3 regions of the Friedmanniella luteola genome follow, and region 3 is predicted to be linked to each of the others. Evidence: riboswitches for the same ligand, from Rfam matches in the RefSeq annotation. Region 3 holds a riboswitch; each other region holds the start of a gene.
What was found. A riboswitch is a leader RNA that binds a small molecule or an ion and turns the genes downstream of it on or off. The one in region 3 is predicted to bind S-adenosylmethionine.
Positions count from the first base shown of each region.

Region 1 (9,584 bases), 2.3 Mb from region 3:
GGGCGGGTCGATCAGGTCGACGCTGGCGTGCTGGTGGTAGTCGCGGGCGAAGGACGGCCCCGACACCCACCGCTCGACGCAGCCGTGCCGGCCGCAGTAGCAGGCCGGGCCGGGGATCTCGCTGACGTCGGGACGCGGCAGCTGGTTGTGGCCGTACTCGGCCGCGCTGTTGTTCGGCCCGTGGTGGGCCCGCCCGTCGATGGCGATGCCCGCCCCGGTCCCGGTGCCGATGATGACCCCGAGCACCACCCGGTACCCGGCCCCGGACCCGTCGACGGCTTCGGAGACGGCGAAGCAGTCGGCGTCGTTGGACGTCCGCACGGGCCGGTCGAGGACGCGCTCGAGGTCGGACTCCACCGGACGGCCGTTCAGCCAGGTGGAGCTGGCCCCCTTGGCCAGGCCGGTCCGCGGGTCCAGGCTGCCGGGCAGCCCGACGCCGACCGTCCCCGTCCGGCCGGTGGTCGACTCCACCTGGCCGACCAGGGACGCGATCAGGGCCAGGCAGCCGTCGTAGTCCGAGCGGGGGGTGGCGACGCGGACGCGGGCCAGCTCCGCGCCGGCCTCGCCGAGGGCGACGACCTCGATCTTGGTCCCGCCCCAGTCGACACCGACCAGCATCCGGTCCTCCGCTCCGGTCACCGCGGTCACGCTGCCGGACCGCCCGTTGGTCCCGGCAGGCTAGCGGCCGCCGGTCGTTCCCGGCCGTCGACCCTCACGGCAGCTGGTGCAGCGCCAGCGGCAGGACGGCCGTCGCGCCGGCCCCGGCCAGCAGGGAGCCGGCCACCGTCAGCGTCCAGCGGCTGCGGATCCGGTCGTCGACCAGCAGCACCGGCCCGTCGAAGGAGACGTCGGGGTGCAGCGTCGTCGTCCGCAGCAGGTCCTGGGCCCGGGTGGAGCTGGACGCGTCGACCGCCGGGGCGGGGCCGCTGACGGCGAGGGCGTCGACCAGCGGCAGCCGGCCGATCCGGGCGAGGTGCTCGGCCACCGAGCCGATCAGCGTCGGGTAGCTCCGCGACGGCATGGGCACCACCGCGACCGGGCGCTGCCACGTCTTCGACCAGCGCTTCAGCACCTCGACCATGGCCGCCAGCACCTCGGGCGAGGCCGGGGCGTCCCGCTGCCACATCCGGCCGAGCTCCTCGGCCCAGGCCGGGTCGTCGGCGAAGGCCAGCGCCCGTCCGGGGGCCAGGAAGCCGATCTTGCCCTTGCGGTCGGGAAGCCCGGAGGCCCAGATCTTGCGGGGCTCGACGATGACGTCCTGGCCGCGGAAGAAGCGGGCGGCCGCGGCCACGATCTCCGGGTCGGGCTCCGCGCCCGGTGCGGGCAGCCGTCCGGTGCAGACCGAGCAGCGTCCGCAGGGGCGGGGGTCCGGGTCGTCCAGCGCCTGCTGCAGGAAGCGCATCAGGCACCCCTCCCCGTGCGCGTAGGAGCGCATCAGGTCAGCCTCGGCCGCCCGCACCTTGCGCAGCGCCGCCCACTTGGCCTCGTCGAAGTACCAGGCCTGACCGGTGGCCACCCAGCCGCCGGCGCGGCGCTCGACCGCCTCGTCGACGGCGAGGATCTTGAGCGTGCTCTCCAGCTTGCCGCGTCGCAGGCCGGTGGCCGCCTCCAGTGCGGGGACGGTCTGCGGCTCCTCACCCAGGGCGTCGAGGATCCGCTCGACCTGGTGCTCGTCGGGGATCCCGGCGGTGGCGAAGTACTCCCAGATCCGCTCGTCCGCCTCGGCCGGGACCAGCACGGCCAGCGCGTCGTCCAGGGCCCGGCCGGCCCGGCCGACCTGCTGGTAGTAGGCGACCGGTGAGCCCGGCGAGCCGAGGTGCACGCAGAAGGCGAGGTCGGGCTTGTCGTAGCCCATCCCCAGCGCCGAGGTGGCCACGAGGGCCTTGACCTGGTTGGCCCGCAGCCGGTCCTCCAGCTCCTCCCGGTTGGGCGTCTGCCCGGAGTAGGCGGCGACGTCGAGGCCCTGCTCCCGCAGGAAGCCGGTGACCCGTTCGGTCTCGGCGACGGTGAGCACGTACACGATGCCCGAGCCGGGCAGCGAGCGCAGCGCCTCGGCGACCCAGGCGTAGCGCTGCAGCACCGTCAGCTGCGGCACGACGGCCAGCGTCAACGAGGCCCGGGCCAGTGACCCGCGCAGCGTGACGGTCTGCTCCCCCAGCTGGGCCGCCACGTCGGCGGTGACCCGCTCGTTGGCCGTGGCGGTGGTGGCGAGCACCGGCGTGCCGGGCGCGAGCGCCAGCAGCGTCCGGGTGAGCCGCTGGTAGTCGGGCCGGAAGTCGAAGCCCCAGTCGGAGACGCAGTGCGCCTCGTCGATCACGAGCATCCCGCAGGAGCCGAGCAGCTCGGGCAGCTGCGCCGCGAACACCGGGTTGGAGAGCCGCTCGGGGCTGATCAGCAGGACGTCGGTCTCGCCGGCGCGCAGCTCGCTCATCACCCGCGCCCAGTCGTCGATGTTGGTGGAGTTGACGGTGGCGGCCCGCAGCCCGGCCCGCTCGGCGGCGCTGATCTGGTCCCGCATCAGGGCCAGCAGCGGGGACACCACCAGCGTCGGCCCGGCGCCGCGCTCCCGGAGCGCCGCCGTCGCCGCCCAGTAGACCGCCGACTTGCCCCAGCCGGTGGCCTGGACCACCAGGACCTTCTGGTTGCGCTCCACCAGCTCCTCGACCGCCCGGACCTGGTCCTCACGGGGACGGGCGTCCGGGCCGGCCATCGTGGTGATCACCCGACCGAGGACGTCGGCGGCGGGGGTGCGCTGGGTGGCTGCTGGCATACCTGCAGTCTGCCCGCCCGCGCCGCCATCGCTCGCCCCGCCTCCGGGCCTGTGGACGAGTCCGAGCACCCGGCTGGGGACGACGGTCGGCCACAGCCCCACCCAGGACCGGTCCGCCCGACGTGCGTCGACCCGGGGTCGGCGACGCTCTGACCGGCAGCGAGGCGAGGACCGAGGGCTGCCTCAGGCGGCGGGAGCCGGCGACCGGCCCAGGTAGGCGGCCAGCCGCGCCGTCGGACCGGCGTCGGCCGAGGGCGCCACGGCGGGCCCGAAGGGGACGGGCCCGCCGCGCGGCAGGGGGTCCAGGACGGCGCGGATCGAGCGCTCCGCCAGCGCGGCGAGGTCGGCGTCGGCCTCGGCGGGCCGCCCGGTCGCCACGGCCAGGTCCCAGCCGTGGGTCAGCTGCTCGCTGACGTAGACCCCGACCACCTGCGCGCCGGGCAGCGGCCCGAACGGGGCGACGACGACCCGGCTCAGGGCGGCGTCGTCGGCCCAGGCGGCCTGCGAGCGCGCGGCCCGCTCGCGGTAGCCGGCGGCCAGGTCGTCGGGCAGCGCCTCGGCGAAGGCGGGCACCGACGCGGCCGGCTGCCCGTGGCCCAGGGCCTCGACGCGGTCCGCGACGCCGTACAGGTGCCGGACCAGCGCGGCGACGTCGAACTCGGTGCACGGGGTGGGCAGCGCGAGCTGCTCGGGCGTGACGGTGGCCAGCAGCCCGACGATCCACGCCTGGGTGCGGGCGAGCGCGGGCCGCGGGTCGTCCGCGGTGCGGGGGGCGTCGATCTGGGTGGCGGTCATGGCTCTCCTCGGCTCGATGGCCCCGGTCGGGACCGTCTGCGACCATCCTCGAACGCCATACCTGACACCTCCTGTCATGGTTGTCTGCGATGCTCGGACCGTGCGCGCGGACCGTCTGCTCCAGGTCGTCGGCCTGCTGCGGCAGCACGGCCGGCTCAGCGCGACGGAGCTGGCGCGACGGCTGGAGGTCACGCCGCGGACGGTGCTGCGCGACATGGAGGCGCTGTCGACCGCCGGGGTGCCGGTCGTCGCCGAGCGCGGCCGCGGCGGCGGCTTCTCGCTGCTGCCCGGCTACCGGCCCGCCGTCGAGGAGCTGACCGCCAGCGAGGTGCAGGCCCTGCTGCTGACCGGTCGGGTGCCGGCGGACTCCCTCGGGCTGGCCGGGCCGCTCGCCTCCGCGCTGCGCAAGGTGGCCGGCTCCGCGCCGCCCGAGCACGGACGGTCGGCCGCCCGGATCAGCGACCGGGTGCTCGTCGACCTCACCGGCTGGTGGGGAGCCGCCGAGGAGCTCGAGCACTTCGACGCCGTGCAGCAGGCGGTGCTGGCCGACCGCCGCCTCCGGCTGACCTACCGGCCGCGTGACCCGACCCGCACCGGCGTCCGGACCGTCGACCCCTACGGGCTGCTGCAGGCGGCCGGCACCTGGTACCTGATCGCGGGCCACGGGGGCCGCCCCCGGTCCTACCGCCTCTCCCGGGTGCTCGCCGCCACGGTGCTGGACGAGCCGAGCAGCCGGCCCGCCGACCTCGACCTCCGGGCGCTGTGGGGCGACCTGCGGTCGCAGTTCGCCGGCCCGCCCGGCCACACCATCCGGCTGTCCTGCGACCCGGCGCGCTACGAGCTCGCGCTGACCCTGCTGGCCAGCCAGGGCGCGGGACGGCCGCGGGTGCTCGACGACGGGCCGCCCGTGGTGTTCGAGGTCGAGGTGCACGTGCTGCGCCCGACGGTCGGGGTGCTCGCCGGCCTCGGGTCGGCGGTTCGCGCCCTGGCCCCGCCCGAGCTGCTCACGATGATGGTGGCGGTCGCCGAGGAGCTGCTGGCTGCCTACCCCGACGTCCGGTCGCCGGCCGCCGACCCGTCCTGACCGGCGACGCGCTCGAGCTCGCGACGGAGCACCGCGCGCTGGGTCGCCGCGTCCATCAGCTGCGGGTGCAGCAGGCCCTGCACGGCCAGCCCGTCGAGCAGCACCTGCAGCATGAGGGCCTGCGCCTCCAGGGCGGGGTCGGCGAGCGGCTCCGCCCCGCGGGTCCGGGTGCTGAGGAGCAGCTCCGGCTCCGGCTCGGGCCCGCCGGCCAGCCAGAGCACCAGCGAGCGGATCAGCCGGCGGCTCTCCCGGAACGCCCAGCTGCGGAAGTCCTGGTGCCCGGGCGCCAGGCGGGTCAGGTCGATCAGCCCGAAGTAGACCGCGACCTCGGCCTCCCGCTCCGCGTCCAGCGGCAGCAGCTGCTCCAGCAGACCCTGCACCACGGCGATCGGGGCCCGGTCACGGTCGGCCAGCTCAGCAGCCATCCGCTCGCCGATCCGTTCCACGGTGTGCTCCGCCGCGAAGAGCAGCAGGCTCGCCTGGTCGGGGAAGTAGTGCCGCAGCGCGCCCGTCGACAGGCCGGCCTCGGCGGCGACGGTCCGGACCGACACCGCCCCGACACCCTCCCGGGTCATCACGCGCCACGTCGCCCGCGCGAGGTCACGCCGGCGCTCCTCGTGGTCGACCAGCTTGGGCATGCGGCTTTTGTAGCACAGCCGTACTGCTAGGTTTATGACACAGTCGTGCTAAATCAGGAGCAGCTCATGTCCGTCGCCGTCCTCGCCGCCCTCCTCGGGCTGGCGCTGGTGGACTCGACCAGCTTCGGCACCCTCGTGCTGCCGCTGATGATGCTGCTGAGCCCGCGGGTCAGGACCCGGAACGTGGTCGTGCACCTGGGCGTGCTCGCCGTCTTCTACCTCGGGGTCGGGGTGCTGCTGATGCTGGGCGCCGAGGCCGCGGTCGCCGTCGTCGGACCCCTGCTGGAGTCCCGGGTCGCCCGCGCGGCGCAGCTCGCGCTGGGAGTCGCGCTCGTGGTGCTGTCCTTCGTCCTCGACCCGAGGATGGCGGCGAAGCGCCGCGCCCGCCGCGGCCTGCCGCCGAGGCGGCCGTCGGCCTGGCGCCGGCGGGCCCTCGGGGCGGACGCGACCCTGCCCGTCGTCGTCGGGGTGGCACTGCTGGCCGGAGCGGTCGAGGTCGCGTCGATGCTCCCCTACCTGGGCGCGGTCGGGCTGATCGTCACCGCCGGCGTCGGCCGGGCGACGCAGCTCGCCGTGCTGGCCGGCTACGTGGCGGTGATGGTGGCACCCGCCCTGGTGCTGCTCGCCGTGCGGCGGGCGGGCGGGCGGCGCCTCGAGCCGCGGCTGGCGCGGCTCGAGGCCTGGTTGACGACGAGGACCGCCGGCGCGAGCGCGTGGGTGGTCGGGGTCATCGGCGTCCTGGTCGGGCTCGACGCCGTCGGCGCGCTGCTGCCGGACGCCTGAGGCGGTCAGCCGCCGGCGACGGCCGGGATGATCGAGACCTTCGCGCCCTCGGGAACCGGGGCCTCGAGCCCGCCGGAGAAGCGGACGTCCTCGTCGCCGACGTAGACGTTCACGAAGCGCCGCAGCTGGCCGGCGTCGTCGAGGATCCGGGCCCGGATGCCCTGGTGGTGGGCCTCGAGCGAGTCGAGCAGCTCGGCCAGGGTGCCGCCGTCGGCGGACACCTCACCGGCCCCGGCCGTGTAGGTGCGCAGGATCGTCGGGATGCGGACGGTGGCGCTCATCGGTCGAGCCCCTTCCAGAAGTCGGTGAAGGCGTCGTAACGGGGCGGGATGGTGGTCTTGGGCCCGACGCGGCCGCTGACGGCGTCGAGGGTCTTGAGGCCGTCCCCGGAGTTGATCACCACGGTCTCGGCGTCGGGGTCGAGGACTCCGTCGGCGATCAGCTTCGCGGTGACGCCCACGGTGACGCCGCCGGCGGTCTCGGCGAAGACGCCCTCGGTGCGGGCGAGCCGCTGGATGTTCTGCACGACGGTCTCGTCGTCGACGTCGGCGATCAGGCCGCCGGTGCGGCGGACGACGTCCAGCACGTACGGCCCGTCGGCCGGGTTGCCGATGGCCAGCGACTTGGCGATGGTGTCCGGCTTGACCGGGGGCACGAAGTCGAGGTCGGCGCGGTAGGCCTGGGAGATCGGCGAGCAGCCGGTGGCCTGGGCGCCGTAGATCTTCCACGGCTTGTCCTCGACCAGGCCGAGCGTGACCAGCTCGGCGAAGCCCTTGTCGATCTTGGTCAGCTGCGAGCCGGAGGCGACCGGGATGACGACCTGGTCGGGGATGCGCCAGCCCAGCTGCTCGGCGATCTCGTAGGCCAGCGTCTTCGAGCCCTCGGAGTAGTACGGGCGGACGTTCACGTTGACGAACGCCCAGCCCTCCTCCTCGGCGGCGATCTCGCTGGCCAGCTTGTTGACGTCGTCGTAGCTGCCCTGCACCGCGATCAGCGTGGTGTCGTAGACGGCGGAGGCGATGATCTTCTGGTGCTCGAGGTTCTCCGGCACGAAGACGACCGACTTGATGCCGGCCCGCGCGGCGGCGGCCGCCACGGCGTTGGCCAGGTTGCCCGTCGAGGGGCACGCCAGCACGTGCAGGCCCAGCTCGCGGGCCGCGGACAGCGCGACGGCGACGACGCGGTCCTTGAAGGAGTGGGTCGGGTTGCCCGAGTCGTCCTTGACCCACAGCTTGCGCAGGCCCAGGTCCGCGGCGAGGTTCGCGGCGTCGAGCAGCCGGGTGTAGCCCGGGTCGGTCGAGCGGAAGGTGGCGATGTCGGCGGGCACCGGCAGCAGCGGGGCGTAGCGCCAGATGCTCTTGGGACCGGCCTCGAGCTGCGCGCGGGTGATGGTCGGGAAGTCGTAGCCCACCTCGAGCGGGCCGAAGCACTCCAGACAGGCGTAGAACGGGCCGAGCGAGCTCTTCTCGCCACAGGCGCGGCAGACGAGGTGGGTGGCGTTGCCGAAGGCTCCGGGCCGGACACCGGCGGGAGCGGGCACCCCGGCCGAGGTGGCCGAGGGGGTTGCGAGCGCAGTCATTCCTGTTCCTTCTTCATCTGTCGTGGCCGACGTTCGACCACGGCGGAGTTGGCACCGTTCCTGGTTTGGCCAGGCGGTTGCCGGGGAGTCAAAGGGCCGTTCCCTCATCCCCTCTGGATGAACGTGGTTCACCCTACGTGCGGGTCTCCGACGCGGGCACATCGCGGTCCCAACAGGTGGGAACGGCGTCCGCCATCCGGGACAGTGAGCGCGCGCTACGGTTCCGTCATGGGTCTTCGACATCCGGCCGAGCTGAGCGGACCCGACCGCGTGCGGCGGCTGGGGAACCGGGTGAACCTCAGCACGGTGCTCGGGCTGGCCGTGGCCCGGCTCGGCCGCGCGGAGGTGCGTCCAGGGCCGCGCGGGCTGCTGCTGGCGGACGGGTACCGGCTGCCGTTCCCGGTGGCGGGGGCGTTCACGGTGGGGGACGTGCTCGTCACCGCCGGCCGGTGGGACGCGCACCGGCCGGCGCTGCTGGAGCACGAGGAGCGGCACAGCTGGCAGTGGTTCTGGTGCGCGGGGCTGCCGTTCCTGCCCGCCTACGGCGTCTGCCTGGTCTGGTCGGTGCTGCGGACCGGCGACCGGGCGGCCGCCAACGTCTTCGAGCGGCGGGCCGGGCTGGCGCTGGGCGGGTACCGCGAGGTGCCGGTGCGGCCGCTGGTGCCCGCCGCGCGGGCGGCGCTCAGCCGACGGCGCCCGCGGCCGAGGACCTAGGAGTCGATGGTCAGGTCGATGCCGAGCCGCTTCGCGGACCGGTTGCGCTGCCGGGTGGACCGCAGCCGGCGGAGCCGCTTGACCAGCAGCGGGTCCTGGACCAGCGCCTCCGGCTTGTCGATCAGCGCGTTCAGCACCTGGTAGTACCGGGTGGCCGACATCTGGAACTTGTCCCGGATCGCCTGCTCCTTGGCGCCGGCGAACTTCCACCACTGGCGCTCGAAGGCGAGGATCTCGGCGTCCCGCTCGCTGAGCTCACCGAAGGGCTCACGGCTCTCGAGCGACGGGTTCGAGGCGCTGACCATGCCGCCATCGTAGGGGCAAACCACACGGGTGTCATTCACCCCGGCGAGGCGGGCGACCACAGACCGGCGTCGTCCCGGTCACCCGGATGCGCCACGATGGCGGGGTGACTGAACCCGACGCCCCCACGACCGGCTGGGGCATCCTCAGCACCGGCCACATCGCCTCCGTGCTCGCGAAGGACCTGGCCCTGCTGCCGGACGAGGCGACGCTGGTCGCGGTGGGCTCGCGGTCGGCCGACAAGGCCGCCGCGTTCGCCGCGGAGTACGGCGTCCGCCGCAGCCACGGCTCGTACGAGGAGCTCGCCGCCGACCCGGACGTCGACGTCGTGTACGTCGCCAGCCCGCACAACGACCACTTCCCCTCCGCGAAGCTCTGCCTGGAGGGCGGCCAGGCGGTCCTGGTGGAGAAGCCGCTGACCGTGGCTCCCGCGCAGGCCGAGGAGCTGCTGGCGCTGGCCCAGGAGCGCGGCCTGTTCGTCATGGAGGCGATGTGGACGCGCACCCACCCGCTGATCCGGCACGCGGCCGAGCTCGTCGCGTCCGGGGAGCTCGGGGACGTGCGGCACGTCGACGCCCAGTTCGGCTTCGCCTTCGACGGCCCGGACAGCCACCGCCTGCTCGACCCCGCCCAGGCCGGCGGGGCGATCCTCGACGCCGGCGTCTACCCGGTGCACGCGGTCAACCTGTTCCTGGGCGAGCCCGAGGACGTGCTGGGCTACGGCACCGCCGCCTCGACCGGCGTCGACGACCACGCGGCGGCCCTGCTGACCTACCCGGCGACCTCGGACCGCCCGGCGGCGACGGCCTCGGTCCTCTGCACCCTGCGTGCCGGCCTGCCGAACCGGCTGGCCGTGTACTGCACGAAGGGCCGGGTGATGTTCGACGACTTCTACCTCCGGCCGGCCGAGCTGACGGT
Region 1 covers NZ_LT629749.1:611,176-620,759, reverse strand. The annotation lists gene BLT72_RS02905 (ROK family protein) at 1-639, opposite strand, end outside; gene BLT72_RS02900 (RecQ family ATP-dependent DNA helicase) at 713-2,770, opposite strand; gene BLT72_RS02895 (TIGR03086 family metal-binding protein) at 2,954-3,565, opposite strand; gene BLT72_RS02890 (helix-turn-helix transcriptional regulator) at 3,666-4,649, shown strand; gene BLT72_RS02885 (TetR/AcrR family transcriptional regulator) at 4,610-5,287, opposite strand; gene BLT72_RS02880 (GAP family protein) at 5,354-6,070, shown strand; gene BLT72_RS02875 (MoaD/ThiS family protein) at 6,076-6,351, opposite strand; gene thrC (threonine synthase) at 6,348-7,649, opposite strand; SAM riboswitch class I at 7,660-7,773, opposite strand; gene BLT72_RS02865 (hypothetical protein) at 7,878-8,363, shown strand; gene BLT72_RS02860 (DUF3263 domain-containing protein) at 8,360-8,668, opposite strand; gene BLT72_RS02855 (Gfo/Idh/MocA family protein) at 8,773-9,584, shown strand, end outside.
Region 1: linked by a shared signal. The riboswitch ahead of thrC (threonine synthase) and the one ahead of BLT72_RS13630 (aminotransferase class V-fold PLP-dependent enzyme) in region 3 are both predicted to bind S-adenosylmethionine.

Region 2 (9,584 bases), 2.3 Mb from region 3:
CGGGCGCGGACCGCGCTCCGTGTGCCTGGTTGGGGGGTCGGCAGCCACACGTCCTGAGACAGGCCTGTGGGTTGGGTGACGACCCCGTGAACGACCCTGGTCGCACCCCACCCACCGCCTAGACTCGCCGGCGTGAGCGCACAGGCAGGCTGGTACCCCGATCCCGGCGGTGGGCAGGACCTCTACCGCTACTGGGACGGGCGGGCCTGGTCCGCCGCGACCTCCCCCAACCCCAGCGCCCCGGCGCCCGCCCAGGGCCTCGTGAACGCGCCCGCTCCCGCGTCCGCCCAACCGCTCGGTGCTCAGCCGGGGACCGGCACCGGCTACGGCTCCGGCCAGGCCTACGGCGGCGGCCACACCGGCGGCTCGGGGGCCGGCCCGGGCGCCGGCTACGCGACCTCCGGGGCCGCTGGTCACGCCTACCCGCAGTACCAGCAGACGGCCCGCAAGCGCAGCCCGTTGGGCTGGTGGCTGGCCGGGGCCGCCGTCGTCGTGGTCCTGGTCGTCCTCGCCGTGGTGGCCGTGCGGGCCGCCACCGGCTCCGGCGGCGGGTTCTCCCCGATCCCCGGCGGCCAGGGCAGCCAGAACGCCTGCCCGACACCCGAGGAGAACCCGACGGCCACCCCCGACCCCGCCGACGGCCGGGTGCACGGCGGTCCCGTCTCCTACCCGCGGCTGGGTGCCCCCTGGTCGCCCCCGGAGTACGACGACCGGGTGCCCTTCGGCACCGACACCAAGGTGCAGCAGATCACCGTCGAGGCCGAGTACCAGCCCAGGTCGAGCTGGGTCGCCTCGATCCTGGTCGCCGAGCTGCAGGCCGGGGACGGCTTCTTCTCCCCCGAGCAGGGCTCGCAGGTGGTCGTGAAGTGCATCCTCGGCGCCTTCTACGGCGACGCCCCGGTGACCAGCGAGGTCAAGGTCAACCAGCAGGCCACCATCGACGGGCACGACGCCTGGGTCGTGGAGTCCCAGCTGAGCTTCGAGATCGACGGCCTCCAGACCAAGGGCGAGCTGCTGCTCGTGGCCATCGTCTCCGCCGGCGCGACCTCCGGCCTGTACTACGCCTCGATCCCCGACACCCGCCCCGAGCTGGTCCAGCCGGCCCGCGACGCGCTGGCGCAGCTGCAGGTCGACGGCTGACGGCTCCCCGGGGCGGGCGGCGGCTCAGCAGTCCGCGAGGCCCCTCCGGTCCTTGAGGGCCAGCACCCGGGCGGCGCTCTCGTCGACCCGGGTGGCGAACGCCGGGTCCGCCGCCGCGCGCTCCACCAGCGCCTGCGCCATGGTCGTCGCCTCCGTCGGGTCGCCGACGATCGCGAGGTCCCCGCCGGCCCGGACGAAGCCCACGACCCGCCGGCCGGGTGTGAAGTCCTGCACCGCCGCCGCGGCGAGGTCGTCGGAGATGACCACCCCGTCGAATCCGAGGTCGCCGCGGATCATCCCGTCCACCACGGTGGCCGAGAACGCGGCCTGCCGGGCGCGGTCGATCTTGGTGTAGACGACCGAGGACACCATCACCATGTCGACGCCGGCGTCGACGGCCGCCCGGAAGCCGGCCAGGCCGGGGTCGCGACGGGTGGTCGTGGTGTCGACGACCCGGGTGGCGGTGTCGGTGTTGCCGCGCACCTTCCCGATCCCCGGGAAGTGCTTGACGGCGGTGGCGATGCCGGCCTCCCCCAGGCCGCTGGTGAAGGCGTCGACCTTCGCGGCGACCACCGACGGCGAGGAGCCGTAGCCCCGGCGCAACCCGGCGATCGGCTCGTTGACCGCCGCCAGCTCGCGCGGGACGACGTCGGCGACGGGCGCGAGGTCGGCGTTGATGCCGGCGCGGTCCAGCTGGTCGCCCCAGGTCTCGGCCTTCGACGCCAGCTCCTCGTCCGACAGCCTCGCCTGCTGCTGGGCGGACGGGATGTCGGAGAAGCCCTCGCCCGCGAGCCGCTGGACGAGCCCCCCCTCCTGGTCGGCGGCCAGCAGGACGTTGACCCGCTGCGGGCGGACCGCGGCCGCGCGGACGTCCGCGACGACGCCCTGGACGGCCTTCAACCCGGCCGTGGAGTTGCCCAGCAGGATGACGCTGCCGGCCTGCGTCCGGCCGACGGCGGCGGCCTGCTCGGCGGTCATCCCGGTCGAGGTGACCGCGACCATCAGCAGCTGCCCCACCCGCTCCTCCGGCGTCAGCCGTCGCACCAGCGCGGCGCAGCGGCCGGCCGCGTCCCCGGCGGGGGTCGCCCCGGAGGACGGCGTGCCGCTCGGCGTGGACGCCGGGCCGGCCGGACCGCCCGCACTGGCCGACGCGGACGCCGACGGCCCTCCGGCCGGGGACGACGACGGGGCTGCCGGGCTCGCGCCCGTCGGAGCGGCCGCGCTCGAGGTGCTGGGCGCGGGCGCCGCGCCGAGGACCCCGCAGGAGCCCAGCCCGACCAGCAGCGGACCGAGCACCAGCGCGGTGAGCCCGGGCCGCAGGCGGCGGCGGACGGGCATCGATGACGACATGTGAGACCTCCCGGGGCAACTGTTCCATCAACGAGCCTCCGTTGGCCGCACCGCGGGCGCGCGCCCTAAGGTGGGGCCGAAACCTGCGCCGGGTGCGACACCGCTCCCGCGCGCGCCGGCCGACGTGTGGAAGGACCGACCTAGATGTCGAGCATCACGAGCGTGAGCCCGCGGACCCTCGCGGACGTCATCCCCGGGGGGGTCGCGCGCAGCATCGCCCTCGTCGTCGGCGGGGCGGCCTTCGTCGGTCTCACCGCCCAGGTCTTCGTCCCGCTGCCGTTCAGCCCGGTCCCCCTGTCCCTGCAGACCTTCTCGGTGCTGCTGGTCGGCGCGGTCCTCGGCTCGCGGCGGGGGGTGGCCTCGATGGCCCTCTACCTGCTCGCCGGCGTGGCCGGGGTGCCGTGGTTCGCCCAGCACCAGAGCGGCTGGGCGTTCGCGTCGTTCGGCTACGTCGTCGGCTTCGTCATCGCCGCCTACCTGGTCGGCCGGCTGGCCGAGCGCGGCGCCGACCGCACCGTCCCCAGCAGCGTCGGCCTGATGGTCCTGGGGAACCTCGCCATCTACGCGGTCGGCGTGCCCGGCCTCGTGCTGATCACCGGGATGAGCCTCGAGAAGGCCCTGCTGGTGGGCGTGGTCCCGTTCCTCGTCGGCGACGCCCTCAAGATCGCCCTCGCCGCCGGCCTGCTGCCCGCCGCCTGGAAGCTGGTCGGCCAGCGCCGCTGACGGCGCCCCGGCCCCACCGACCATGGTGCGGTTCTCCGCCGAGGTCAGCTCCGCCGGGCGCGGCGGCCACGCGGTCGTCGTGCCGGCGGAGGTGACCGCCACCTTCTCCAGCCGCAAGGTGGCGGTGCTGGCCGTGCTGGGCGGCGTCGAGCACCGCTCACGGCTCGCGGTGCACGCCGGGCGCACCTACCTCGGGCTGCCCGCCGCCCTGCTGCGCCGGCTCGAGGTCCACGCGGGTGACACCGTCGACGTCGACCTCACCGAGGTGCCCGACGCGGCGCCCGAGCCCGAGCCGGCGGTGCCCGAGCCGGCCGGGCTCACCGCTCTGCTGGGCACCGAGCCCGCCGCCCGGGCCGCTTGGGCGGCGCTCACCGCCGAGCAGCACCAGGAGTACCACCGCTGGATCGCCGGGGCCGCCGACGAGCAGGCGCGCGCGGCCCGACTGGAACGGCTCCGGCACCGGCTCCTCCGCGCGGGCTGACGGCGCCCCAACCGGCCCGGGCGGCCGGCAGGACCCTGGTCAGGCCGGGAGCTTGAGCAGGGCGTTCTCCACGACCTCGGCCAGCGCCGGGTGGATCCAGTACTGGCCGCGGGCCACGGCGTGCGGGTGCTGGCCGAAGCTCATCGCCTGGATGAGCGTCTGGATCAGCGACGACGCCTCCGGGCCGATCAGGTGCGCCCCGACCAGCAGCCCCGTCCGCCGGTCCGCGACCAGCTTCACGAAGTGGTCGGTGTCCTCCATGGCCCAGCCGAAGGCCACGTCGCCGTACTGCTGCGTGACGGCGACGACGTCGAGGCCCTGCTCCCGGGCCCGGTCCTCGGTCAGCCCGACCGACGCGACCTGCGGGTCGGAGAAGACCGCGTGCGGGACGAACCGGTGGTCGGCCTCGACGAGGGCGTCAGGGTGCAGCAGGTTGTGCTGCACGACCCGGGCCTCATGGTTGGCCACGTGCTTGAGCTGGTCGGGCGACGCGACGTCGCCGAGCGCCCAGATGTGCTCGGCGGTGGTGCGCTGGTGGGCGTCGACGACGACGTAGCCGTCCTCGCCCACCGCCACCCCGGCCGCGTCGAGGGCCAGCGTGTCGCCGTTCGGCGCCCGGCCGGTGGCCACCAGCAGGACGTCGGCGGTGACCTCGGCGGCGCCGTCGGGTCCGTCGAGGCTGACGGTCACGCCGGACCCGCCGCCGGCCGGGCGGACCGCCGTGACGGCCGTCCCGGTGCGCAGGTCGACGCGGCGCCGGATCAGGTCGGTGAAGCGCTCGGAGACCTCGGCGTCCTCCCCGCGCAGCATCCGGTCGCCGCGGACGACGACGGTGACCCGGGTGCCGTAGGAGGAGAAGACGTGGGCGAACTCCGCACCGATGTAGCCCCCGCCGACGATGACCATCGAGCGGGGCAGCTCCGGCAGCCGCATCACGGTGTCAGAGGTGTGGTAGCGGACCGAGTCGAGGCCCGGGACGTCCGGGATGATCGGGCGGCTGCCCGCCGCCAGCACGAAGCGGTCCGCGGTGATCGTCTCGTCCCCCACCCGCAGCGTGTGCGGGTCGAGGAAGTGGGCGGGCTCGCGGAAGACTATGACGTTCTCGTTGGACGAGCGCCACTTCAGCCCGCCCTCGGAGATCGGGTCGATCCGGCCGAAGATGCGGTCGCGGATCTCCGCGAAGTGTACGGCGCGCAGCTCGAGGTCGACGCCGAGACGGGCCGCGTGCCCGGGGCTGGCGGCCAGGTCGGCCGGGTGCACGAACATCTTGGTGGGGATGCAGCCGACGTTCAGGCAGGTGCCGCCGAACACGCCCTTGTCGACCAGCGCGATGGAGAGGTCGGCGAACCGCTCGTCGGGGATGGAGTTGCCGGAGCCCGAGCCGATGATGACGAGGTCGAAGTGCTGCACCCCGCCATGGTGCCAGGCGGGGCCGCGTCCGCCGCCGCAGACGCCCCTCCGCTGGCGGCCGGGCCTCCTTGCCGCCGTCCGGGACGGACGGCACCATGTGCTGGTGAGCACGGGGTGGGGCAGCCAGTGGGGGCAGGGGCGGCGCGGCCGGCTCGCCTACCTGACCATGCTGCGGCGCTCCAGCACCTACAACCTGCGCGCGACCGCGGTGCGGTGCGTGGCCGTCGCGACGGTCGGTGCCGGCGCCCTGCACAGCGACCGGTGGCCGTCCGCGCTCCTGCTGTGGCTGCCCGCGGCCGTGTGCGTGGTGCTGCAGCTGGTGCAGGCCCACCACGAGCGCGCGGAGTCCCTCCCCCGCCGGTGGCCGGCGACGGCCCTGCACGCCGACCTGAGCCGCAAGAACGGCCGGCACGCCATCGCGGTGGAGACCTACGCCGAGATCGTCGGCGGGCTGCTGCTCGTCGTGCTGGCGTCCTGGGTCGCGACCGACCTGCCGCCGCTGCTGCGGCTCGTCATGCTCGCGGCCGCGGTCGGGCACTTCACCAGCACCGCCTGCGCGATCTTCACCGACCACGCCTGGTTCAACCCGGACGAGCGGGGCCGGCCCGTGTGGCACGAGATGCTGCGCTGGGTGTCCGGCCCGCTGACCGCCGGGCTGGTCAGCGTCCTGGCGCTGCCCGCCGACTGGCCGGAGAGCACCTGGCTGGCCGCCGTCGTCGTCTGCCTGACCCCGCTGCTGGTCTCGCTGCGGGTCCGCGACGCCGACCTGGCCCTCGCCCACCTCGCGCCGCTGGTCGCGGAGGAGGCCCACGCGGGCCGGGAGCTGGTGATCAGCGAGACGCACGGCGCGCTGTCGACCCACCTGCGGCTGCTCGAGCAGGAGGCCCGCGGCGTCCGGTCCAGCGCCCCGACGCTCTACGAGCTGGCCGTCAGCGCCAACGCGCGGCTGCGGGAGACGATGACACTGGCCCGGATCGGCGAGGTCAGCTCCACCACCCCGGCCAGCCTCGCCGCCTCCGTGCTCACCCTGGCCCGGGCCGTCGGGGCCGAGGTGAACGTCGACATCGACGCCGACCACCTGGGCCGCGAGGACCGCGAGCTGGCCCGGATCGTGCTCAGCGACCTCGTGGGCAACGCGGTGAACGCCGGCGCAGGGCTGATCGCGGTGCACCTGGCGCAGCGTCAGGGACTGCTCGTGATAGAAGTCGAGGACGACGCGCCGCCGATGCCCGTCGGGGTGTGGAAGAGCCCCGGGACCAGCTCGGCGCGGCTGCAGACCCGGCTGGCGGGGCTGCAGGGGTCGCTGACGTGCGAGGAGGAGGCCGGGACCAAGACGGTCCGGGCCCGGTGGGTGCCCCAGGGCGCCGCGGCCGAGAGGAGGCAGGGCGACGACCACGACGACGACGTCGGCGGGCCGGGTGCTGCTGGTTGACGACGTGCCCGGGGAACGGGCCAACTTCGAGCGCGCCTTCGGCCGCGGCCTCACCGTCGCCCCCGGGGTCGACCAGCTCAACGAGCTCCTCCGGACGGGGCACAGCTGGGAGGTCGCCTTCGTCGACTTCAACCTCAGCTCGCGCACCAGCACCGGCCTGACGGCGCTGCTCCGGCTCCACCTCGAGCGCCCGAGCACCCAGATCGTCACCTACAGCCAGTTCACCGAGAGCGGTCGGACGCTGTACGCGGCCGCCGCCCGGCACTGGTTCGGGGCCGCGGCGCTGCTGGACAAGACCCGCAACGACCCGCACACCCTCATGCACTACCTGACCGCCCTGCGGATCGGCCAGAACCCCACGCCGACGCCCTGGCAGCGCCGGCTGCAGTGGTCCCCGCTGCTGGACTCGCTGCTGGCCGACGCCTCGTGGGTGCGGATCTGGGGCGCGCTGCGCGAGGCCGCGGGCGACATGGCCCGGGTGGCCGAGCTTCTCGGCGTCGAGCCCGGCAGCCTGCGCGGCTTCAAGGACCGGGCCACCGAGGCGGCCATCCAGTTCAACGAGAAGTTCCACGACGTGCCGCACCCGGGCCGGACGCGCAACAAGAAGGGGATCCTCGCGGCCTTCGCCGCCGAGCACCGGCACTTCCTCACCGCCCCCGACCTGTCGACGGTGATGTCCCCGGGGTCCCGCCGCCGCGGCTGAGCATTCCCCATTGTGAGACAAGGGTTTGTCGGGAATGCCGTTGGCGGCCTACGCTGACGCCCAGGTCATGAGTGCCAGCTGCACGAGCCCCGGCTCGCTGGCCAGCAACCCTCCGGTACGGCGGGGTGCTCCGGGTGACGACCAGGTCGGCGACCCCCTCGGGCGTCGGCAAGCGTCCAGTCGGAGGAGTCCCCGGGTGAACCAGCACCTGCACGGGCGGTTGCACGTCGACCTGTGCCGCACCACCAGCATGGCCTGTCCCGCCGCGCCCAGCCTCGGCTGAGCGCCCGCCGCGACCCCTTCCACCCGCACGTCCGCCGGCCCTGCGCCGGATCACAGGAGACCCCGCATGTCCATCACCGCCCGTCCGCAGCCGACCCTGCCGTCGGCCCGGCTCCGCCGCCCGGTCCCGGCCCAGATCGCGCGCCGCATCGCCGACACCCCGGCCCTCTGGCGGCCGCTGGTCCGCTTCGACGCCCACAGCCGGTTCGCCACCCGGCTGCCCGCCACCGCCGACGACCACGAGGTCTGGCTGCTCACCTGGCTGCCGGGCCAGGGCACCGCGTGGCACGACCACGGCGGCAGCGCCGGAGCCTTCGCCACCGTGCAGGGCGTGCTGACCGAGCAGCACGCCACCCCGGCCCGCGACGACGAGCCCGCCAGGGTCGTGCCCGGCGCCCGCCGGCTGGTCGCCGGCGGCGTCCGCCCCTTCGGGCCGCGGCACGTCCACCAGGTCGTCAACGCCGACGCACTACCAGCCGTCAGCGTCCATGTCTACGCCCCGTCACTGACCGAGATGACGGAGTACACCCGGCACGGATCGCTGCTACATTCGTCCGGATCGCAACTGGCCGGGGTGAATTGGTGAGCGTCCTCATCCCGCCAGCCATCACGACCCGCACCGGTCGCAGGACCATCCAAGAAGTGCTGGAATCGGCCCGGGGGCGCCTCGCAAGGCTCACCCCAGCACAGGCCCGGATCCTCTGGACGGCCGGTGCGGTCGTGGTGGACATCAGGCCGGCGGCGCAGCGCGCCGCCGAGGGCGAGCTGCCCGGAGCCCTGCTGGTCGAGCGCAACGTGCTGGAGTGGCGGTTCGACCCGGCCAGCGACGCCGCCCTGCCGATCGCCTCCTACGACCTCCAGGTCATCGTGCTGTGCCAGGAGGGCTACACCTCCAGCCTCGCCGCCGCCGCGCTGCAGGACCTGGGCGTCCACCGGGCCACGGACGTCGTCGGCGGCTTCGCCGCCTGGCGCGAGCTGCTCTGAGCCGTCCGCGCGAGGCGGCCGCCGCCTGCCCCTCAGGGCGACGACACCACGCCGCACGATCAACTCCCTCCCGCACGCCCTGCAGGACGGGCGGCGCGGAGTTCGTCGTGCGGGAGCGGGTCAGACGCCGGCGTAGGAGTGCAGGCCGGACACCAGCAGGTTGATGCCGACGAAGTTGAACCAGAACGAGGCCAGGCCCAGGATCGCGATGGCGGCGGCCTTGCTGCCCCGCCAGCCGGCCGTGGAGCGGGCGTGCAGGTAGCAGGCGTAGATGACCCAGGTGACGAGCGCCCAGGTCTCCTTGGGGTCCCAGCCCCAGTAGCGGCCCCAGGCGTACTCGGCCCAGACGGCGCCGGCGGCGACGGTGAAGGTCCACAGCGGGAACGCGAAGGCGTGGAAGCGGTAGGTCAGCAGGTCGATCCGCCGGGCGGTGGGCAGCAGCGCCAGGTACCCGCGGACGGTGCCGCGGTCCTCGGCCCGCTTCTTCACCAGGTAGAGGATCGACATCAGGCCGCCGACGTTGAAGGCGGCGCCGGAGATGGCCGCCGCGACGATGTGGATGACGAACCAGACCGAGTGCAGCGCGGGGACCAGCGGGGCCACGGCCACGTAGAAGACGGTGACGGCCAGGCCGTTCGCGACGGCGGCCAGCAGCGTCAGCGGCAACCCGAGCCAGCGGATGCCGGCCTTCCACACCATCAGCAGGTAGGCGGCCACGACGAAGACCATGGCCGTCGTCGTGAACTCGAACATGTTGCCCCACGGCGCCCGGCCGGCGGCCACCCCGCGGGCCAGCACGCCCACCAGGCTGAGCAGGAAGCCGACCACCGTGAGGCTGACGCCGATCCGGCCGAACTGCTCGACGCGCTGCCGGCTGCCCGGCGCCTCGTCGGCGGGGTCGTCGGCCACCGCGTCGGCGGCACCGGTCCCCGCCGGGGCCTCGACGCCCCCGAAGACGGTCTCGCCCCGCGCGCCGACCCCCACCAGCTCGCCGCGGGTCCGGGTGGACGCGCCGGCCGGGGCCACGCCGCGGGCCGAGGCCCACTCGGCGGCGTGGGCGAACATCGCCAGCATGTAGA
Region 2 covers NZ_LT629749.1:463,453-473,036, reverse strand. The annotation lists gene BLT72_RS02230 (DUF2510 domain-containing protein) at 133-1,140, shown strand; gene BLT72_RS02225 (glycoside hydrolase family 3 N-terminal domain-containing protein) at 1,165-2,490, opposite strand; gene BLT72_RS02215 (biotin transporter BioY) at 2,653-3,213, shown strand; gene BLT72_RS02210 (DUF1905 domain-containing protein) at 3,236-3,694, shown strand; gene BLT72_RS02205 (mycothione reductase) at 3,734-5,104, opposite strand; gene BLT72_RS02200 (ATP-binding protein) at 5,208-6,536, shown strand; gene BLT72_RS02195 (response regulator) at 6,523-7,239, shown strand; SAM riboswitch class IV at 7,303-7,420, shown strand; gene BLT72_RS02190 (cysteine dioxygenase) at 7,589-8,107, shown strand; gene BLT72_RS02185 (rhodanese-like domain-containing protein) at 8,104-8,505, shown strand; gene ccsB (c-type cytochrome biogenesis protein CcsB) at 8,626-9,584, opposite strand, start outside.
Region 2: linked by a shared signal. The riboswitch ahead of BLT72_RS02190 (cysteine dioxygenase) and the one ahead of BLT72_RS13630 (aminotransferase class V-fold PLP-dependent enzyme) in region 3 are both predicted to bind S-adenosylmethionine.

Region 3 (9,584 bases):
GGGTCATCGGGGTTCTCCGGTGGGTGCAGGGGTGTCGGCGGGGGTGCACGGTGAGGACGGGGCCGCGGACGGCTCGTCGAGACGACCGGCGCCGGTCCACCAGGCGGGCAGGGGTCGGGGGTCGGGTGAGGGTCGACAGCTCCCGGCCGCGCTGGTATAGGTCCAGCGGGGCCCGTCGGCCCGCAAGCGGTCGAGGGCGTCGAGCAGGCGGTCGACGTCGGCGGAGCTGCTGCCCACCCCGAGGCTGGCGCGGACGGCGCCGTCGGACGCTCCCAGCCGGGCCAGCAGGGGGTGCGCGCAGAACCGGCCGTCGCGGACGCCCACGCCGTGCTCGGCGGAGAGGAAGGCAGCCACCTGGGCCGCCGCGAAGCCGGGGACGGTGAAGCTGACGACGCCGACCACGTCCGCCGCGTCCGCCCAGATCCGCAGCGGCTCGAGGCCGCGGTCGCGGAGCCCGTCGACGAGGCGGCGGTGCAGGACCGCTTCGTGGGCCCGCACCCGGTCGAACCCGACCGCGCGCAGGGCGCGGCAGGCTTCGGCGAGAGCCGCGACGCCGAGCACGTTCGGGGTCCCGCCCTCGTGCCGCTCCGGGCTGGCGGCCCACGCGGTCGCGGTCGTGGTCACCTCGCGGACGGCGCCGCCCCCGGCCTGGTGCGGCGGGGCCGCGTCCAGCCAGTCCCGGCGGCCCACCAGGGCGCCCGCCCCGAACGGAGCGTAGAGCTTGTGCCCGGAGAAGGCGACGTGGTCGAGGTCGAGCCCGGCCACGTCGACCCCGCGGTGCGGGACCAGCTGCGCGGCGTCGACGACGATCCGGGCGCCGTGGGCGTGGGCCAGGGCCGCCAGCCGGGCCAGTGGTGGCACCTCGCCCGTGACGTTGGAGGCGCCGGTGACCGCGAGCAGGGCCGCCGGCCGCCGGCCGAGCTCGGCGGCCAGGGCGGCCTCGGTCGCGACGACGGTGTCGTGGGCGCGGACCACGCGCGCCGTGCCCCGCTGCCACGGCAGCAGGTTGGCGTGGTGCTCGACGTCCAGCACCACCACCTCCCCCGGGACAGCACCGCTGAGCAGGGTGAGGGCGTCGGTGGTGTTGCGGGTGAAGACCACCACGTCGTCGTCGCGAGCGCCCACGAACCGCGCCACCTCGGTGCGGGCCTGCTCGTAGAGCCGGGTGCAGACCTGCGACAGGTAACCCGCGCCGCGGTGGACGCTGGCGTAGGAGGGCAGCACCGCGGTGACGTGGTCGGCGACCGCCTGCAGGGCCGGAGCGCTGGCCGCGTTGTCCAGGTGCACGGAGCGGGCGCTCCGCCCGTCGACCAGGGGGACGGACTGGCCGCGGCCGACGACCGGCAGCAGCGGGGCGACGTCGTCCGCCGCGCGGGTCTCGACGGGGTGGGTGAGCAGGCTCATCGCGGACGACCTCCGGGATCAGGACCCCGGGGCCGGGGTCCGCGCTTGCCGGCGCCCGGTCAGACGCCAGCCGTGTCCTCACCCGGGGCACCCCACCGCGGAGGAGGGTTGCCGGCCAGCAAGCCGGGGCTTGACGCTGGCGCTCGTGACACCAGGAACTATACCCATGCGTTCCTGTAGGGATTACCCGGTTCCAGATCGTGGACAGCCGTCTCACGGGAACCGACGAGCCGCGCGACGCAGCCCGGGTGGGAGCGGCCGCTCCCTACTTCAACAGGGTCGACAGCCGGGCGGCCCAGACGGTGGCCGCCGCGTCGTCCCCGCGGCGTGGGGCCGAGCCCCAGGCTCCGCCCGCCGGCCCCCGGGGTGGCGCGCCGGGGACGGCGAGCCCGACCATGGCCGCGAGGTCACCGACGCCCGGCAGCCACGGCCGACCCGGTCCGGGGCGGGGGCCGTCCGCGGCCGGCCGCTGCTCCGGCGGCCGGTCGGGACCTGCGGACCTCATGCCGCCACCGCGTCCCGGCGCGCCACCTCGGCCCGGACGAGGGGGATCACCTGGTCGCCGAAGTCGACCGCGTCCTGCAAGGTGTCGTAGCCGCGGGCGGAGATGATGTCGACGCCCAGGTCGACGTAGGCCAGCAGCGCCTCGGCCACCTGGTCCGGCGTCCCGACCAGGGCGTTGGAGTTCCCGGCACCGCCGGTGGCCTTCGCCGTCCCCGAGTACAGGATCGTGTCGTGCCGGTCGCCGCGGTCGGCGATCTCCAGCAGCCGCTGCGAGCCCGTGTTCTCGGGAGCGCCGGGCGCGCGCCGGAACTGCTGGCCACCGGACTTCAGCGTCTCGATCCGGCGCACGGTCTCCTCGGCCTTGGCCCAGGCCTGCGCCTCCGTGGGCGCGAGGATCGGCCGGAACGCGACCTGGATCCGCGGGGGGGTCGTCCGGCCGGCCGCCGCCGCCTCGCGACGGACCCGCTCGATCTGCTCCCGGGTGTCGGCCAGCGGCTCGCCCCAGAGGCAGAACACGTCCGCTTCGGCGGTCCCGACGGCGTACGCCGCGTCGGAGGAGCCGCCGAAGCTGATCTGCGGCCGCGGCTGCTGGACCGGGAAGACGTCGGCGACGAAGTCCGCGAACCGGTAGTGCTCGCCGGTGAAGTCGAACGCCTCGTGCCGGGTCCACACCTGCTTGAGGATCTGGATGTACTCCCGGGTGCGGCCGTACCGCTCGTCCTTGCCCAGGAAGTCGCCCTCGCGCTGCTGCTCGTGGTCGCTGCCCCCGGTGATCATGTGCACGGTCACCCGGCCGTCCGCGATGTGGTCGAGCGTGGCCAGCGTCTTCGCGGCGAACGTCGGGATCGAGAGGTTCGGCCGGTGCGCGACCAGGACCTGCAGCGTGTCCGTGCGGGCGGCGATCAGGGCGGCCGCCTGGGCCGGGTCGGGTGATCCGGACCCGTAGGCCGTGAGGACCCGGTCCCACCCGTGGTCCTGGTGGGCCCGCGCGAGCCGGACGGTGTAGTCCGGGTCGAAGCTGCCGCCGGAGCGCGGGTTGGTCTCCGAGCCGTCGTGGGTGGCTCCGATGCCGAGGAACTCGATGGGCATGTCACTGTCCTCCTGGGCCGCCGGGCGCGGCGGTCGGGTCGTCGATCGGGGGCGGGTCGGGAAGGGGCGCGAGCGCGAGCAGCGTCCGCGCGACCTGGTCGTTGTGGCGGTGCACCGGCCCGTTGCTGGCGGGCCGGGCGAAGGCGGCGGACTTCACCGTCGTGTGCATGCCGAGGGCGAACCGGCGGGACGCGCTGGACCCGTCGGCCCGCCGCAGCCGGTGGGCTGGGTCGACCGCCAGCTGCCCGGTCTCGAGGCGCTCGCCGTCGGCTGCGGTGAGGACCTGGCCGACCGCCTCCCCGCGGGCGGCGAGGGCGGCCAGCAGCGGGTCCTCGGTCCGGCCGAGGTCGAAGGCCGGCAGGGTGGCGTCCACGAGCGTGCGGGCCCGCACCTCCCCGGGGACCGTCGTCGAGCGGGCCACGAACGCGCCGCGGTCGGGGTCGGTGCTGATCTCCAGGCCGCCACCGAGGAAGGCGACGACCCCCGCCTCCTCGAGGGCGAGCAGCTGCTCCAGCCGGTCGGGCGGGGGGCCGCTGGCGTAGAAGCTGAAGAAGCCCATGAACCAGCCGAGGAACTCCTGCACCAGCGAGCGGGGGTCCATCTGCGGCGAGGCCAGGGCCGGTCCCAGCACGGGCAGCACCGCCAGCAGCGCGTGGAACGCCCCGAGGTCGGCGCTGAAGGCGACGTCCTGCCGCCGGGCCAGGTCGGCCCGGACGTAGGAGCGGACGAGCCGGGCGAGCTCGGCGCGGTCGGCCACCTGGCGGTCCCGCAACGGTCGGTCGAGCGCCGCCAGGTCGAGGCGGTCGGCCGGGTCCGGCACGACCGTCGCGATCCACTGCGCGTACCCGGCGCTCCCCCACTCCAGGTCGGCGAAGGTCGCCGCGAACTGCGGCCAGGGCACTCTCACCCGCCCGGGGTGGCCCTGGGCCAGCTCGAGGTAGTAGGCCCAGGTCACCTCGCGGCCGACCAGCGGCCAGAGGTCGCGGAGGAACGTGATCGGCCGGCCCTGCTCCAGCAGCGCGGTCACGGCACCGGGGGTGCAGAAGGTGGTGGCGGCGGGTCTCGGCGCCTGCAGGCGGTACATCGGCTTGGCGTGGTACGGGACGCCGCGACGGGACCCGACGAGCAGCCGGGGCTCGGCACCGGAGGGTTCGTAGCGGAGCCGCGCGCCGTCGTCGTCGGTCGGGTCGGTCAGGAACTTCCCGCCCCGGCCCTCGGTCAGCAGGATCATCAGGTCGACGAAACCGAGCCCGAAGCCGCGGACGAGGACGTCCTCGCCCGCCCCCACCGGGCCGAGGTCGAGGTCACCGCCGTAGGCGGGTGGCAGGTAGGTCAGGCCGTGGTCGTCCGCGAACGCCGCGAGGGCGGCGTACGGCGGCGCCGGCGCGACGTCGACGTGGCTGGTGAGCAGCACCACCGCGTCCGCGAGCAGCGTCGCACCGTCGTCGAGGACCACGCGGTCGCGTCCTCCGGCGTCCGACCGCACGACGTCGACCGCCCGCTGCGCGTGGCTGGTGATCGTCATCCCGGCCGGGGCGCGCGCGACGGCCCGGTCGAAGGCGGCGGCGAGGTACGCGCTGGCCAGCCGGCGGCTCGGGAAGTCCAGCGGACCCAGCGCCGCCGCCTCGGCCACCAGGGCGGCGTCGGGGAGCTCCGCCCCCTCGCTGCGGCACCACGCGAACAGGGTGGGCCCGCTGGTCACCGGCCCGTCCATCGTGACGCTCGCGTCCACGAACGCCGTCAGGTCCTCGGCGGTCGTGTTGAGCCGGAGCAGCTCGGACTGGTCGTCGCGCCACACCCGGCCGGGGCCGGGCGGGAACGGGTCGACGAGGTGCACCTCGACGGGGCCCCGGTCCAGGACTGCGGCGTTGCTGACCAGCCGCTCCAGCAACCCGGCGCCCCGCGGGCCCAGCCCGACCAGGACGAGCACCAGGGACGCGGCGCCCGCCGTCCCCGTGCCGTCGTCCTCAGGCTCCACCACTTCGTCACCAATCTCTGCAGACTTGGTAGGGAATACTACCGACGGAGGCCGTCGGGGCCAGAGGTGTCCGCGGACCGAGCAGGGGGGCCGGGGAGGTCCTGGGCCCACGGACCGCGCCGCGACCCCGGGGGACGGAGGAATAGACCCGGTGACGACCCGGTTGGCCGCCCCATGACCCTCCCCACCGCCGAGTCCGCGGCGCAGGGCACCGCGGCGGCGCACCCGCTGGACGCGGCCACCTGGGCCTCGCTGACCGGCCCCCACCGCCGGCTCGCGGAAGGTCGGGGACGGGCGCGCCGCTACCCGCCCGACCTCTCCCCGTTCGCCGCCCTCTCCTCTCCCGACGACGAGCGTGCCTGGGCCGACCTGCACCACCTGCAGGGGCCCGACCAGGCCGTCCTCCTGGCGGGCCCGCCCGGCTTCACCGACGCGCTCCCCCGCGGGTGGGCGGTCGACGCGGTGATCCCCGGCGTCCAGCTGGTGGCGACCCCGGCGCACCGCACCGAGCCCGACGACGAGGCGTTCGTCATCAGTGCCGCGGACGCCGTCGAGGCCGCGGAACTGGTCGCCAGGACCGAGCCGGGACCGTTCCGGGCCCGGACCCACGAGCTGGGCACCTACCTCGGGCTGCGCCGGCGGGGCCGCCTCGTCGCGATGGCCGGCGAGCGGCTGCACCCGCCCGGCTGGAGCGAGATCAGCGCCGTCTGCACCGACCCGGACCACCGACGCCAGGGTCTGGCCACCCGGCTCATCCGGGCCGTGGGGCACCTCGTCCGGGAGCGCGGGGACACCCCGTTCCTGCACACCGGCGCGGCGAACACCCGCGCCATCGACCTCTACCTCGACCTGGGTTACGCGCTCCGGCGCGAGGTGGAGTTCGCCGCGCTGCGCACCCCGGCCGCCCCGGCCCGCTGACCGCCCCGCGCGGTCGACGTCAGCGCGGTGGCCGGCGGGCCTCGACCAGGAAGCGGCTGGAGTGGGCGACGAACGGCCCGTCGTCCACCATCTGCTGGTGGAGTCGGCGCAGGGTGTCCCGGTAGCGCTCGACCGTGAACCCGGGGACCCACCACACGCACTTGCGCAGGACGTAGACGATCGCCCCGACGTCGGAGAACTCAGCCCGCAGCCTGGCCGACCGGAGATCGACCACCTCCAGCCCGCAGCGCTCCGCCGCGGCGCGGGCGTCCTCGGGCCGGCGCCACCGATCCGCGTCGGGCAGCGGGCCGAGGAACGCCTCGCTCAGCTCGACCATGCTGGCGGGACCGATCTGCTGGGAGAAGTAGCGGCCACCCGGCACCAGCACCCTCGCGATCTCCGCCCAGTCGGTGCTCACCGGGTGCCGGCTCGAGACCAGGTCGAACGAGGCGTCGGCGAACGGCAGGGGCGCCGCCTCGTCGTGGCCGAGCACGGCGACGCCGAGGGGGCGCAGCCGGGCCGCGGCGACGACGAGGTTGGGCCGCCAGCCTTCCGTCGCCACGGCGAGCGGGGGGTAGGTGCCCGCCTCGGCCAGCACCTCACCGCCCCCGGTCTGCAGGTCGAGCGATGCTCCTGCCTCCGCCAGCCGACGGGCCAGCGCGCGTGCGTAGCCCCACGGCGGCCGTTCCTCCGTCGCGCGTCCGTCCAGCCAGGAGAAGTCCCAGCCCTCGACGGGGGCGTGGTCAGCCTCGGTGACGAGCTCGTCGAAGGAGCGCATGGCCCCATTCTGGAGATCGGCGGGCGCCGACCGCTGGCCGGGTGCGGCGGGCCGTCGACCCCGCAGCGGTCGACGGCCCACCGGCATCGGCACCGCCGTCCTCCTCAGGCGTCGGGCCACCTCACCAGCTCGCGGGTGAGCTGCTCGAGGTACTCCGGTGGTCCCGCTCCGGCGAACCACAGCCAGAGCTCGGCGGCGTGGACGGGGAACCACGCCCGCACGGCGGACGGGTCGGCGCCGTAGCCCGACACCAGGGCGTCGAACGACCGGGGGTCCTTCCGCGCCGCCGCCCAGGCCGCCCGCGACAGTTCGCGGAGGGGGTCGCCCAGGTGCGCCGCCTCCCAGTCCAGGACCGCCGTGATGCCGGCGTCCACCGCCAGCAGGTTCCCGTCGGTCCAGTCGCCGTGGCAGAACGCCGGCCGGCCGGCCGGCGGGACGACGAGGGGCAGCGCGGGCCCGCCGGCGTCGCGGTAGCGGCGAGCGGTCAGCGCGTCGTCCGGGGCGCTCGGCAGCCGACCGGGAGGTCGGAGCTCGTGGAGCCGACGCAACCAGGTCGTCGACGCCCGGAGCCGGTCGAGACGCAGGTCAGCGCTGCCGGCGTCCAGCCGCTCGCCCGGCATGAGGGTCATCAGGACGGCCTCCGGCCCGACCTCGACCAGCTCGGGGACCGGGAGGCCCTGGTGCAGCAGCTCCCGGAGGGCGAGCACCTCGGTGTCACGGCGGCGGGGATCGGCGAAGCGCTTCTCGACGAGGAAGCGTCCGTGCCGCTCCACCGACCTGACGTGCCCGACCGCCCCCTGCCGCACCCGACCATCCTGCGCGACGCTCGAGCCGGACCCAAGCCGAGAGCGGCGACCCGGTCCAGCCCGACGGTGGACGACGGGGTGCGGACCGCCCCGCCGGAGGGGCGACGGGCCCCCCTCGACGGGGGGTGCACAGCGGGTCCTCCGGGCGGATGATCGGGGTGTCGGGAGCCGGAGCTGGTCGGGTCCCGCGCGGGTCGGGCCGCCGGGGACGGCCCCACCCACCGAGGCGGTTCCGACGGAGGGGGCACCCCATGAGGGCACGGCTGCGGACGGGGCTGGTCGCGTTGACCGCCGTGCTGACCGCGGCGGCGTGGGCACCCGGCGCCGTGGCGGCGCCAGCCACGGCCGGCTCGGGCACCGACCCCAGCTCCGCCACCGTCGTCGGTCCGCACCTGTACCGGGTCACCGCCGACATCGACGGACGGACCGCCCGCAACCTCGCCAACCACGCGGTCGTCGACCAGTACCCGGAGGGGTCCTCGGTCCTCGTGGTGTGCCAGTCGACCGGCGACGTCGCGTACGGCGGGAGCAGGATCTGGGACCTCACCTCCGACGGGCTCTGGGTCCCCGACGAGCTGGTCCCCACCGGGACGAGCGGCTCCTACGCACCCGACCTGCCCCGGTGCACCATCCCGCAGACCTACGTCGCGGCTCGAACGCTCGACGGACGGACCGCACGGGTGCTGAGCAACCATGCACGGCCCGACCGCTATCCCCGCGGCAGCCGCGTCCAGATCACCTGCCAGGCCCTGGGCGGCCCGACCTACCACGGATCCTCCCTGTGGGACCGCACCGTCGACGGCCTGTGGATACCCGACCACTTCCTGAGGACCGGGACCGCGGGCTGGGTGACCGGCCTCCCCCGGTGCGAGGCGGGCGACACCGTCACACCCGCACCCGCACCCGCTGCGGACTCCCCCGCCCGGGCCGGGCAGGACCGGCAGCTCAGCGTCCAGGGCGCCTCGTTCATCGCGGCCTACGAGGGCTACCGCTCCACGGCCTACGACGATGCCGGCGGGCACTGCACCATCGGGTACGGCCACCTCGTCCACCTCGGCGGCTGCTCGCGAGCGGACGCCGCCCGCTGGGGCAGCCTGACCCAGGACGAGGCCCTGGCCCTGCTGTGGCAGGACGCGCAGACCTACGCGGCCGGGGTCCGGGCCGCGCTCCCCCGCACCCCGCTCTCGCAGGCCCAGTTCGACGCCCTGGTCAGCCTGTCCTACAACATCGGCAACGGCGGTTTCCGCGGCAGCGCGGTGAGGGCGAGCCTCGCCGGCAGCACCCCGGACCACGCGGCGGTGCCTGACCTGATGCTGAGGTGGGTCTCCTCGAGCGGGGTCGAGCTCCCCGGGCTGCGCCGGCGCCGGCTCAACGAGGGCAGGCTCTTCAGCACCGGCTCGTACGCGATCATCCCGGCCCGCCCCTACAGCCTGTCCTGAGCGCTGGAGGGATCGCGCGGGGCGGCGGCACCGCGGGCCGGGGCAGGCGGGGCGGTCACGAGGACGGCCGGCGCCCATCGCCCCAGACCCTCACCCGACGGGCTGGTGACCCCGTCGCTCCTCGCGCCGATGCCCTTCCGCCAGCCGGCGCAGCGCGTGCAGGTCCACCTGGTCGCCGGACGCCTCCGCGACCCGCGCCGGGGTCCGGGCGCGCAGGGTGGCGGTCCGCCGGCCGCCCTCGAGCAGGGCCCGTTCACCGCCGACCGCACCGGGTCCCACCTCAGCGACCAGGACGTCGTCGACCAGCACGTCGAGGACCCCGTCCAGCAGCAGGAAGACCGGACCCGCCGGATCGCCCTGCCGGACCAGCTCCTCGCCCGGGGCGAGGGTGCGCACCCGCGGCTTGGCGCCGCCGCGCATGATCGCCGCGGACAGGGTCCGCTCCAGCGCGGTCTCCGCCAGGGTCACCACGGCCGGGCTGGCGACGTCCCCCCACGGGCTGTGGTCACCGAAGCACTCCTGGGACCACCGGCTGAAGTCGGTGAGCCCGCTCTTGGCCACGAGCGCCCCGCCCTCGTCGTAGACCCAGTGGCGCGGGAAGGGACTGGCCCCCGCCAGCTGCCACGCGGCACGTCCGTCGGCGTGCAGGGTGAGCTGCAGCGTCGTCC
Region 3 covers NZ_LT629749.1:2,896,300-2,905,883, forward strand. The annotation lists gene BLT72_RS13625 (glutathione S-transferase C-terminal domain-containing protein) at 1-7, opposite strand, end outside; gene BLT72_RS13630 (aminotransferase class V-fold PLP-dependent enzyme) at 4-1,404, opposite strand; SAM riboswitch class IV at 1,441-1,555, opposite strand; gene BLT72_RS13635 (hypothetical protein) at 1,670-1,909, opposite strand; gene BLT72_RS13640 (LLM class flavin-dependent oxidoreductase) at 1,906-2,997, opposite strand; gene BLT72_RS13645 (FAD/NAD(P)-binding protein) at 2,999-4,978, opposite strand; gene BLT72_RS13650 (GNAT family N-acetyltransferase) at 5,150-5,893, shown strand; gene BLT72_RS13655 (class I SAM-dependent methyltransferase) at 5,913-6,671, opposite strand; gene BLT72_RS13660 (phosphotransferase family protein) at 6,776-7,477, opposite strand; gene BLT72_RS13665 (lysozyme) at 7,729-8,916, shown strand; gene BLT72_RS13670 (cyclic nucleotide-binding domain-containing protein) at 9,007-9,584, opposite strand, start outside.